DNA from 2 places in the Micromonospora sp. NPDC003241 genome. Region 1 is predicted to be linked to the other one. Evidence: riboswitches for the same ligand, from Rfam matches in the RefSeq annotation. Region 1 holds a riboswitch; the other holds the start of a gene.
What was found. Region 1 has a riboswitch for cobalamin ahead of metE (5-methyltetrahydropteroyltriglutamate--homocysteine S-methyltransferase). Riboswitches for the same ligand answer to the same signal wherever they lie in the genome.

Region 1 (4,418 bases):
GGCCGTACGTCTCCATCTGCCGGTAGATGTCGTCGAAGCTCGGTACGGCGGTGCTCTCCGGGCACATCGCCGGCTCCTCCAACAGCGGGATGTCCACCGCCTCCAGGGTGTCGCGGGAGAGGTTGTCGACCTCGCCGAGGACCAGGTCGGGCTCCTGGCTGATCACCACCTCCTTGGAGATCTGGAGGTGGCCGCTGGTGTCGGTCTTGTCGGTCAGCAGCGGGATCCGGTCCAGCTCGGCCTGGGTCGCCGCGTCGTAGTACTCCTTCGGGTACTGCCCGGCGCGGGCGGTGGCCCGGTCCAGGACGCCGAGCGCGTGCAGGTACGGCACGGCGGCGCTCTTGAGCAGCACGACCCGCTGCGGAGGAGCGTCGAAGGTGACGTCCACGCCGCAGTTGGTCACCGTGACCGGATAGCCGGGACCGGCCTCGGCCGGCCCGTCGGGGGCACCGCCGCAACCGGCGACGAGCAGCACGCACGCGGAGGCGGCGGCGGTGGCGAGGCGGCTTGCCTTCAACATCGGTTCTCCTTGACGGGTGGGCTCTTCAGGCACCGGAGGCGTGCAGGCGGCGGATCAGGACCAGCAAGAAGGGAGCGCCGAGCAGGGAGGTGATGATGCCGATCGGGATCTCCTGCGGCGCCAGCAGCACCCGGGCCAGCACGTCGGCCCAGACCAGCAGGATCGCCCCGAGCAGCGCGGCCACCGGCACCACGCGGACGTGCGGCGCGCCGACGATGCGCCGGGCCAGGTGCGGCACGACCAGGCCGACGAACCCGATGCTGCCGGCGGCGGAGACCAGGATGCCGACGCTGAGCGAGACCAGCACGAGCAGCCGGAGCCGGAACCGGTCCGGCGAGACGCCCAGGGTGTGCGCGGTCTCGTCGCCGATGGCCAGGACGTCGAGTCGCCGCCCGACGACGGTCAGGTAGCCGATGGTGCCGATCAGCACCACCGCGGCGATCAGCAGCAGGGCGTTCCAGCGGGCCAGGCCCAGCGACCCGAGGAGCCAGAACATCACCGACCGGGCGCCCTCGGCGGAGCCGGAGGCGAAGATCAGGAAGCTGGTGGTGGCGTACAGCGCGTACCCGACGGCGACTCCGGCGAGCAGCAGCCGGATGGAGGTGACCCGGCCGCCGCTGCGCGCGATCAGGAAGACCAGCAGCGACGCGCCGAGCGCGCCGACGAACGCGCTGGTGGAGAGCGCGTACTGGCCGAAGCCGGCGCCCGCGCCGAACAGGATCGCGGCGGCCGCGCCGCTGGAGGCGCCGGAGTTGATCCCGAGCAGGTACGGGTCGGCGAGCACGTTGCGGACCATGGCCTGCAACGCCACCCCGCAGACCGCGAGCCCGGCGCCGACCAGCATGCCGAGCAGGACCCGGGGCAGCCGGACCTGCCAGACGATCGCCTGCTGCGGCCCGGTCCAGGTCACCTCGCCGGGCACCCCGACGAGCTGGTGCCCGATGATCCGGGCCACCGTGAGCGGGGGTATGCCGATCGCCCCGGCGCCGACCGCGACCAGCCCGGTCAGGACCAGGCCGGTAGTCAGCGCGAGCAGCCAGAGGCCGGTCCGGCGACGCTGCGCCGCCACGCCGAGCACGTCCGTCCGGCTCGTCGGCAGGGTGGTGACGCTCACCGCACTCCCACGCAAAGTCGTTGTTCTTGCCAAGTCTTTGCAAAAACTAACACCATGATCATGCCAGCGGAAGGCGGATGAGTCGTTGTTCACCCGCCGCTCGACCCGGCGTCGCGGCGCGGACATCACACCGGCGCGACGGTCGTCGGGCGCGATCCGGACGCTAGGATCCGAGACGGTACTGGTTCGCCCCGGCCGTCCGGTCGGAGCGTCGTAAGAGGGAACCCGGTGTGAATCCGGGACTGCCCCGCAGCGGTGAGTGGGAACGACCGCCGTCACACGCACTGGACACCTGTCCGGGAAGCGACGGCCAGTAGGAGACCGGCCCAGCCGGTCGCGCCCACGAGTCCGAAGACCTGCCCGTGCCGCGTGCGCAGCCGCGCACGCCGCCGTCGGCCTCGCGGGAGGGCCAGGGCGAGGCCGGTCGTCGCGCCGTGCCCTCCCCAGCCTTCCCCGGAGCCGTACCGCCGGACCTCGAGGGAAGGGAACCCTGGCGACATGACCACTCCGTTCGGCACGAGCACCGTGCTCGGCTATCCGCGCATCGGTCCGCGTCGTGAACTCAAGACCGCGGTCGAGGGCTACTGGGCCGGCCGCGTCGACGAGCCGACCCTGCGGGCCACCGCCGCACAGGTACGCGAACAGACCTGGCGTACGTTGCACGACGCCGGCCTGTCCGCCGTACCGTCCAACACGTTCTCGCTCTACGACCACGTGCTCGACGCGGCCGTCACGGTCGACGCCGTACCCGACCGGTTCCGCCGGCTGGGCCTCGGCGAGCTGGACACCTACTTCGCCATGGCGCGCGGCACCGCACAGGAACCGCCGCTGGAGATGACGAAGTGGTTCGACACCAACTACCACTACCTGGTGCCCGAGATCGGCCCGGACACCGCCTTCGCCGCCCGTGCCGACAAGCCGCTCACCGAGTACGGGCGGGCCCGGGCGCTCGGCATCACCACCCGTCCGGTCCTGGTCGGCCCGGCGACCCTGCTGCTGCTGTCCAAGCCCACCGCCGACGCGCCCGCCGGGTTCCGCCCGTTCGACCGGCTGGACGACCTGGTCGACGTCTATGCCGAGCTGCTGTCCGCGCTCGCCGACGTCGGCGTGCCGTGGGTGCAGCTCGACGAACCGGCGTACGTCGGCGACCGGTCCGACGCCGAGATCCGCGACCTCGGTGCCGCGTACGCCCGGCTCGGCGGGCTGGCCCACCGCCCCCGCCTGTTCGTCGCCGCCTACTTCGGCGAACTCGGCGACGCGCTGCCCGCGCTGCTGGACACGCCGATCGAGGCGATCGGCCTGGACCTGGTCGCCGGGCCCGGCGACCTGGACCGGCTCGCCGGCCACGGCGCGCTGCCGGGCCGGACCGTGGTCGCCGGGCTGGTCGACGGCCGCAACGTGTGGCGGACCGACCTGCGGGCCGCTGCGGCCGTCGGCGCCACCCTCACCGGGCTTGCCGACACCGTCGCCGTGTCCACCTCCTGCTCGCTGCTGCACGTGCCGGTGGACCTGGCCGCCGAGACCGACCTCGACCCTCGGCTGCGCGAACGGTTGGCGTTCGCCCGGCAGAAGGTGGACGAGGTGGTCGCGCTCGGCCGGGTGCTGCGCGACGGGGTGGGCGAGCTGCCCGCCGCGCCCCCGCCGGTGCCGTGGCAGTGGCGCGACGACGGGGTCCGCGCCCGCCTGGAGGCGCTGCGGCCCGAGCACACCCGACGCGGCCCGTACCCGCAGCGCGCCGACGCCCAACGCCGCCGCCTCGGGCTGCCCACGCTGGCGACCACCACCATCGGGTCGTTCCCGCAGACCGAGGCGCTGCGCCGGGCCCGGGCCGAGCACCGGGCCGGTCGCCTCGACGCGGCCGGTTACGCCGAGCGGATGCGGGCCGAGATCGCCGACGTGGTGGCCGAGCAGGAACGGCTCGGGCTGGACGTGCTGGTGCACGGCGAGCCGGAGCGCAACGACATGGTGCAGTACTTCGCCGAACACCTCGACGGCTTCGCCGCCACCGCCCACGGCTGGGTCCAGTCGTACGGCTCCCGGTGCGTACGCCCGCCGATCCTGTACGGCGACGTGACCCGGCGCGCACCGATCACGGTGACCTGGTCCCGGTATGCCCAGTCACTCACCGACCGCCCGGTCAAGGGCATGCTCACCGGCCCCGTGACCATCCTGGCCTGGTCGTTCGTGCGGGTGGACCAACCGCTGGCGGAGACCGCCCGGCAGGTCGCGCTGGCCCTGCGCGACGAGGCGCGGGATCTGGAGGCGGCGGGCATCCGGATCATCCAGGTCGACGAGCCCGCGCTGCGGGAGCTGCTGCCGCCGCGCCGTCGGGACCACACCGCCTACCTGGACTGGGCGGTGGCCGCCTTCCGGCTGGCGACCAGTGGCGTCGCCGACGCCACGGCGATCCACACCCACCTGTGCTACTCGGAGTTCGGTGAGGTGCTGCCCGCCATCGACGCCCTGGACGCCGACGTGACCAGCATCGAGGCGTCCCGTTCCCGGATGGAGATCCTCGACGACCTGGACACCGTCGGCTACACCCGGGGGATCGGGCCGGGTGTCTACGACATCCACTCGCCCCGGGTGCCGGATACGGCCGAGGTGGTGACCGCGCTGCGCCGGGCGGCGGCGGTCGTCGACCCGCAGCGGCTCTGGGTCAACCCGGACTGCGGGCTCAAGACCCGGGGCTACGACGAGGTCCGTCCGGCCCTGACCGCGCTGGTCCGGGCCGCCGCCTCGGTCCGCGCCGAACTTGCCGCCGAGGGCGGGCCGACGAGCGAC
Region 2 (4,418 bases), on a different contig from region 1:
GGTGTGGAACCTCCTCGATGCCGACACGGTGGCGTTCACGACGGCACCACCGAACAGGTCGAACCCGAGCACTGTCAGCAGGAGGACGATCGGCACCGGGTAGCCGGCAGCGGCGCCCACGGCCCCGGCGACGGTCGCGCCGACACCTGCGGTGAGGTAGCTGAGCCGACTCTCCGCCCGCGTGGCCCCGGGCGCGACGAGCAGGTCGTTGAGCCGCGAGACCGGGCCGCGCGGCGGGCTGGACGTCGTCGTGGTCGTGGGCATAGCCGCCGTTCGCTCGGGGACGGTTGGTGAACTATCACTCAGCATAGTGAACGTTTGTGCACCCGTCGAGCCAGGGTCGTCCAGGGCCCCACGAAGCAGCCCGACCCGCAGGCGATATTCAGCCGTCGACCGGAACCGGGTCCTGGATCGCGGTGCCGGAGTACAGCCGATCGATGGTGTCCCACCAGCGCCGGAGGCCGTCGCGACCCATCGGATCGGTGCCGAGCACGTCGGTGATGCGGTCGCGCAGCAGAATGATGGACAGCTCGTGGGCCAGCAGCACGACCGCGAGTTGTGCCCGGTCCACGTCCGGGGCGACCGCGCCCGCGTCGGCCATCCGGTTCATCAGCGAGTCGGCGAACCCCTGCACCATCCGGTACGCCTCGACCGAGCGCGACGTGGTGCCGACGAGCAGGTGCGCGAGATACCGGGTGGCCGCCGGAGAGGACAGCGCGTCGGCCGACGCGAGGAAACCGTCGGGCGGACCGGAACCGGCCGTCTCGGCGAGCGCCTCCAGCGCGTTACCCAGCACGCCCAGCACGTGCGCGTCCACGGCGGCGACCAGGCCCTCCCGTGACCCGTAGTGCTTGATGATGAGCGACTGCGAGACTCCCGCGCGCTCCGCCACCTGCTTGAGCGACGCCGCCGCCGGCCACTGCTCGCCGAAGAGTTCCAGAGCGGTGTCCCGAATGATCGCCTTCGCAGTGCGATCCTCGGGTGCATACATGTTCACCACGGTAGCAACCCGTCGCGTCGTCGGGCCGGCCGTGCCACCGGCGTCAGGTCAGCGCCTCGGCCATTCGTCGTACTCCTTCGGTGACCAACTCCGGGGTGGTGCCGAGGTTGAACCGCGCGTGTCCCGCGCCGCCGGTGCCGAAGACCGGGCCGGGGCTGAGCGCCACCCGTCCGCGGTCGAGGAAGGTCGCGGCGGGGTCGTCGCCGAGGCCGAGGGCGCGGCAGTCGAGCCAGGCGAGATAGGTGCCCTCTCCGGGCCGGTACCGCACCGCCGGAAGGTGGTCGGCCAGCAGCCGGGTGAGGAGGCAACGGTTCTCGTCGAGGTCGTCCAGGAGGGCGTCGAGCCATCCGACACCGTCTCGCAGGGCGGCGACGTGGGCCAGCACACCGACGTGGCTGGGCCCCTCGTTGACCCAGGCGGGGATGCGGGCGAGATCGTCGACCGCGGCGGGTCCGGCGATGGCGACGGCGGCCTTGAGACCGGCCAGGTTCCAGGCCTTGGACGCGGAGATGACCGAGAAGGCGTTCTCGGCGCCGGGCACGCTCAGGTACGGCGTGAACCTGGCCCCGGACAGCACCAGCGGCGCATGGATCTCGTCGACCACCACACGGACACCACGGCGGCCCGCCAGCGCGGCGACCTCGGCGAGTTCGTCGGCGGTGTGCACCGTGCCGGTCGGGTTGTGCGGGCTGCACAGCAGGTACGCGGGCCGGGAGCCACGTTCCGCCGCGCGTCGGAACGCCTCGGCCAGGACCGCCATCTCGATCCGGCCGTCCTCGCCGAGCGGAGCCTCCTCGATGGGTCGACCGGTACGCCCCACGACCTGGTAGAACGGCGCGTAGACCGGGCAGTTGACCACGACGGCGTCGGTCGGGCCACAGATCACGTCGAGGACCTCGACGATGCCGCTCATCACGTCCGGGACCATCGTGGTGCGTTGCACCGCGATGCCGTCGAAGTCCCACCGGTCGCGGGCGAAGTCGGCGAGCGCCTCGGCGTAGTCGGTGCCGGCGGGGTAGCCGGTGTCACCGCGCCGGACGGCCTCGGTGATCGCGTCGACGACCGGCCCGGCCAGCGGCGCGTCCAGCTCCGCCACGAACATCGGCAGCACGTCGCTCGGGTAGGCACGCCACTTCTCGCTCGTCCGCTTTCGGAGCTGGTCCAGGGCGAGCTGCCGCAGGGGTGTGGTCTCGGAGGTCACGACAGCGAGACTAGTGACTCGATCTTCCGGCAGCGCCGACGGACGACGGTGTCCGGTAGGGTGCTCGGCGGCACGAACTGTTGCGAGGTGCCCCACCCGTGGTGGGGAGAATCGGGAAGCCGGTGAGAGTCCGGCACGGGCCCGCCGCGGTGACCGGGGAGCTGCCGCCCACGCGCGTCACGCGCAGCCACTGGCCCTGCCGGGCTGGGAAGGCGGGCGGTGAGGTGACGATCCGGAAGTCCGAAGACCGGCCTCGCGCCTGGTTGCCCTGCGCCGTGGCCAGGGCCTGGAGCGCAGCGGGAGCCTGCCCATGATCAGCGAAGTGTACGAGGTCATCCACGCCCGTCGGGACGTCCGCGGTCAGTTCACCGGCGCGCCGATTCCGGCCGAGGCCCTCGATCGGGTACTGGCCGCCGCGCACGCCGCGCCCAGCGTCGGCCTGTCGCAGCCGTGGGACTTCATCCTGGTCAGCGACCCCGCACTACGGGCGGAGTTCCACCGCCACGTGCAGCAGGAGCGGGACGTCTTCGCCGCGACCCTCGACGGGGAGGAGGCGCGCCGGTTCGGCCGGATCAAGATCGACGGAGTGCGGGAGTCGACCCTGTCGGTCGTGGTGACGTACGACCCGGACCGGGGGTCGCCGGCGGTGCTGGGTCGGCACGCCATCGCCGACGCCGGCCTGTACTCGGTGTGCCTGGCCATCCAGAACCTGTGGCTGGCGGCCACCGCCGAGGGGCTCGGCGTGGGCTGGGTGTCGTTCTACCGGGAACCGTTCGTGCGGGACCTGCTGCGGATCCCGGCGGGTGTCCGCCCGGTGGCCTGGCTGTGCCTGGGTCCGGTCACCCACCTGGAGCAGGTGCCGGACCTGGAACGACACGGCTGGCGGCAGCGCCGTCCCTGGCGGGCAGCGGTGCACCGGGACCGCTGGGAGCCGGCGGGCCACTGACCCCGACGGCGCGAGGGTGCGTCAGCCGGGGGCGAGGAGGCAGAACTCGTTGCCCTCCGGGTCGGCCATGACCGTCCACGGCAGATCGTCGCGGCCCACGTCCACGGTGGTGGCGCCGAGAGCCCGCAGCCTGGCCGCCTCGCGCTGCGGGTCGTCACCGGGGTACGGGCGGACGTCGAGGTGGACCCGGTTCCAGCCGGTCTTCACGTCGGGGGTGCGCAGGAACTGCAGGTACGGACCCACGTCCGCAGCGGAGCGCAGGACCGCTCGGCGGTCGGTCACCTCGTGCGGACGCCAGTCCATGGCGGTGCTCCAGAAGTCGGCCATGGCGCGCGGGTCCGCACAGTCGACCACGACGGCGGCGACCGGTCCGACGTCCCGGTGGGCCGGTCGGGGGTCCAGGACGCAGAACTCGTTGCCCTCCGGGTCGGCCATGACCGTCCACGGGACGTCGCCCTGGCCCACGTCGGCGAGGGTGGCGCCGAGATCCTTCAGGCGCGCGACCGTCGCGGCGTGGTGGTCCGCCGAGGTGGTGGCGAGGTCGAGGTGCACGCGGTTCTTCACCGTCTTGGGTTCCGGGGAGACGACGAGGTCGACGAAGACGGCGATCGGGTCGGGATAGGCGACGCCCTCGGGTTCGAGGTTGGTGACGCCGGGCTCCTCGCTGGAAATCCCCCAGCCGAGGGCCTCCGCCCAGAAACCGCCCAGCGCGGAGTCGTCCCGGGCCTTCATGTTGATCTGTACGAGCCGTGTTGCCATCCGGCGATGCTAGCGGCAACGCGACTCGAATTCGATTCACTTGATACTGGTCGATACACCTCCGTGAAGTTTTAGGCTTTATGACCGACTTGTCCGCATTGGAGTTCTATCGTGTCCCTGCGTGACAGCACGCCAACGGGGATGCACGAGGAGGACAAAGGTGAATGGAGCGACAGGGATGACGACGGGCGAGTCGAGCAGTCGAGGAAACCGTCGCAAGCTCAAGGCGATCCTGGCCGGAGGGATCGCACTCGGCCTCGGCGCGACGATCACCCTCGCCGCCTGGAACGACTCCGAGTACGCCTCGGGCACGTTCACCGCCGGTAGCTTCAGCATGGAAGGCAGCACGGACGGCACGACCTACGCCGAGCATCCGACGGCCGGCACGGCGGCGTCGTTGGCCTTCAGCACCGGCTTCGACAACATGAGCCCGGACGACGTGGTCGCGGCCCCGTTCGCCGTTCGCCTGACCGCGGCCACGACGTACGACGCGACCGTCACGGTGGCGTCGG

Region 2: linked by a shared signal. The riboswitch ahead of bluB (5,6-dimethylbenzimidazole synthase) and the one ahead of metE (5-methyltetrahydropteroyltriglutamate--homocysteine S-methyltransferase) in region 1 are both predicted to bind cobalamin.

Annotation. Positions count from the first base shown of each region.
Region 1 is NZ_JBSFSO010000061.1:29,931-34,348, forward strand. It holds gene ACWDVW_RS29950 (ABC transporter substrate-binding protein) at 1-520, opposite strand, end outside; gene ACWDVW_RS29955 (FecCD family ABC transporter permease) at 546-1,634, opposite strand; cobalamin riboswitch at 1,800-2,012, shown strand; gene metE (5-methyltetrahydropteroyltriglutamate--homocysteine S-methyltransferase) at 2,133-4,418, shown strand, end outside.
Region 2 is NZ_JBSFSO010000007.1:95,105-99,522, forward strand. It holds gene ACWDVW_RS08310 (hypothetical protein) at 1-264, opposite strand, end outside; gene ACWDVW_RS08315 (TetR/AcrR family transcriptional regulator) at 383-991, opposite strand; gene ACWDVW_RS08320 (MalY/PatB family protein) at 1,044-2,201, opposite strand; cobalamin riboswitch at 2,270-2,471, shown strand; gene bluB (5,6-dimethylbenzimidazole synthase) at 2,512-3,147, shown strand; gene ACWDVW_RS08330 (VOC family protein) at 3,169-3,906, opposite strand; gene ACWDVW_RS08335 (SipW-dependent-type signal peptide-containing protein) at 4,085-4,418, shown strand, end outside.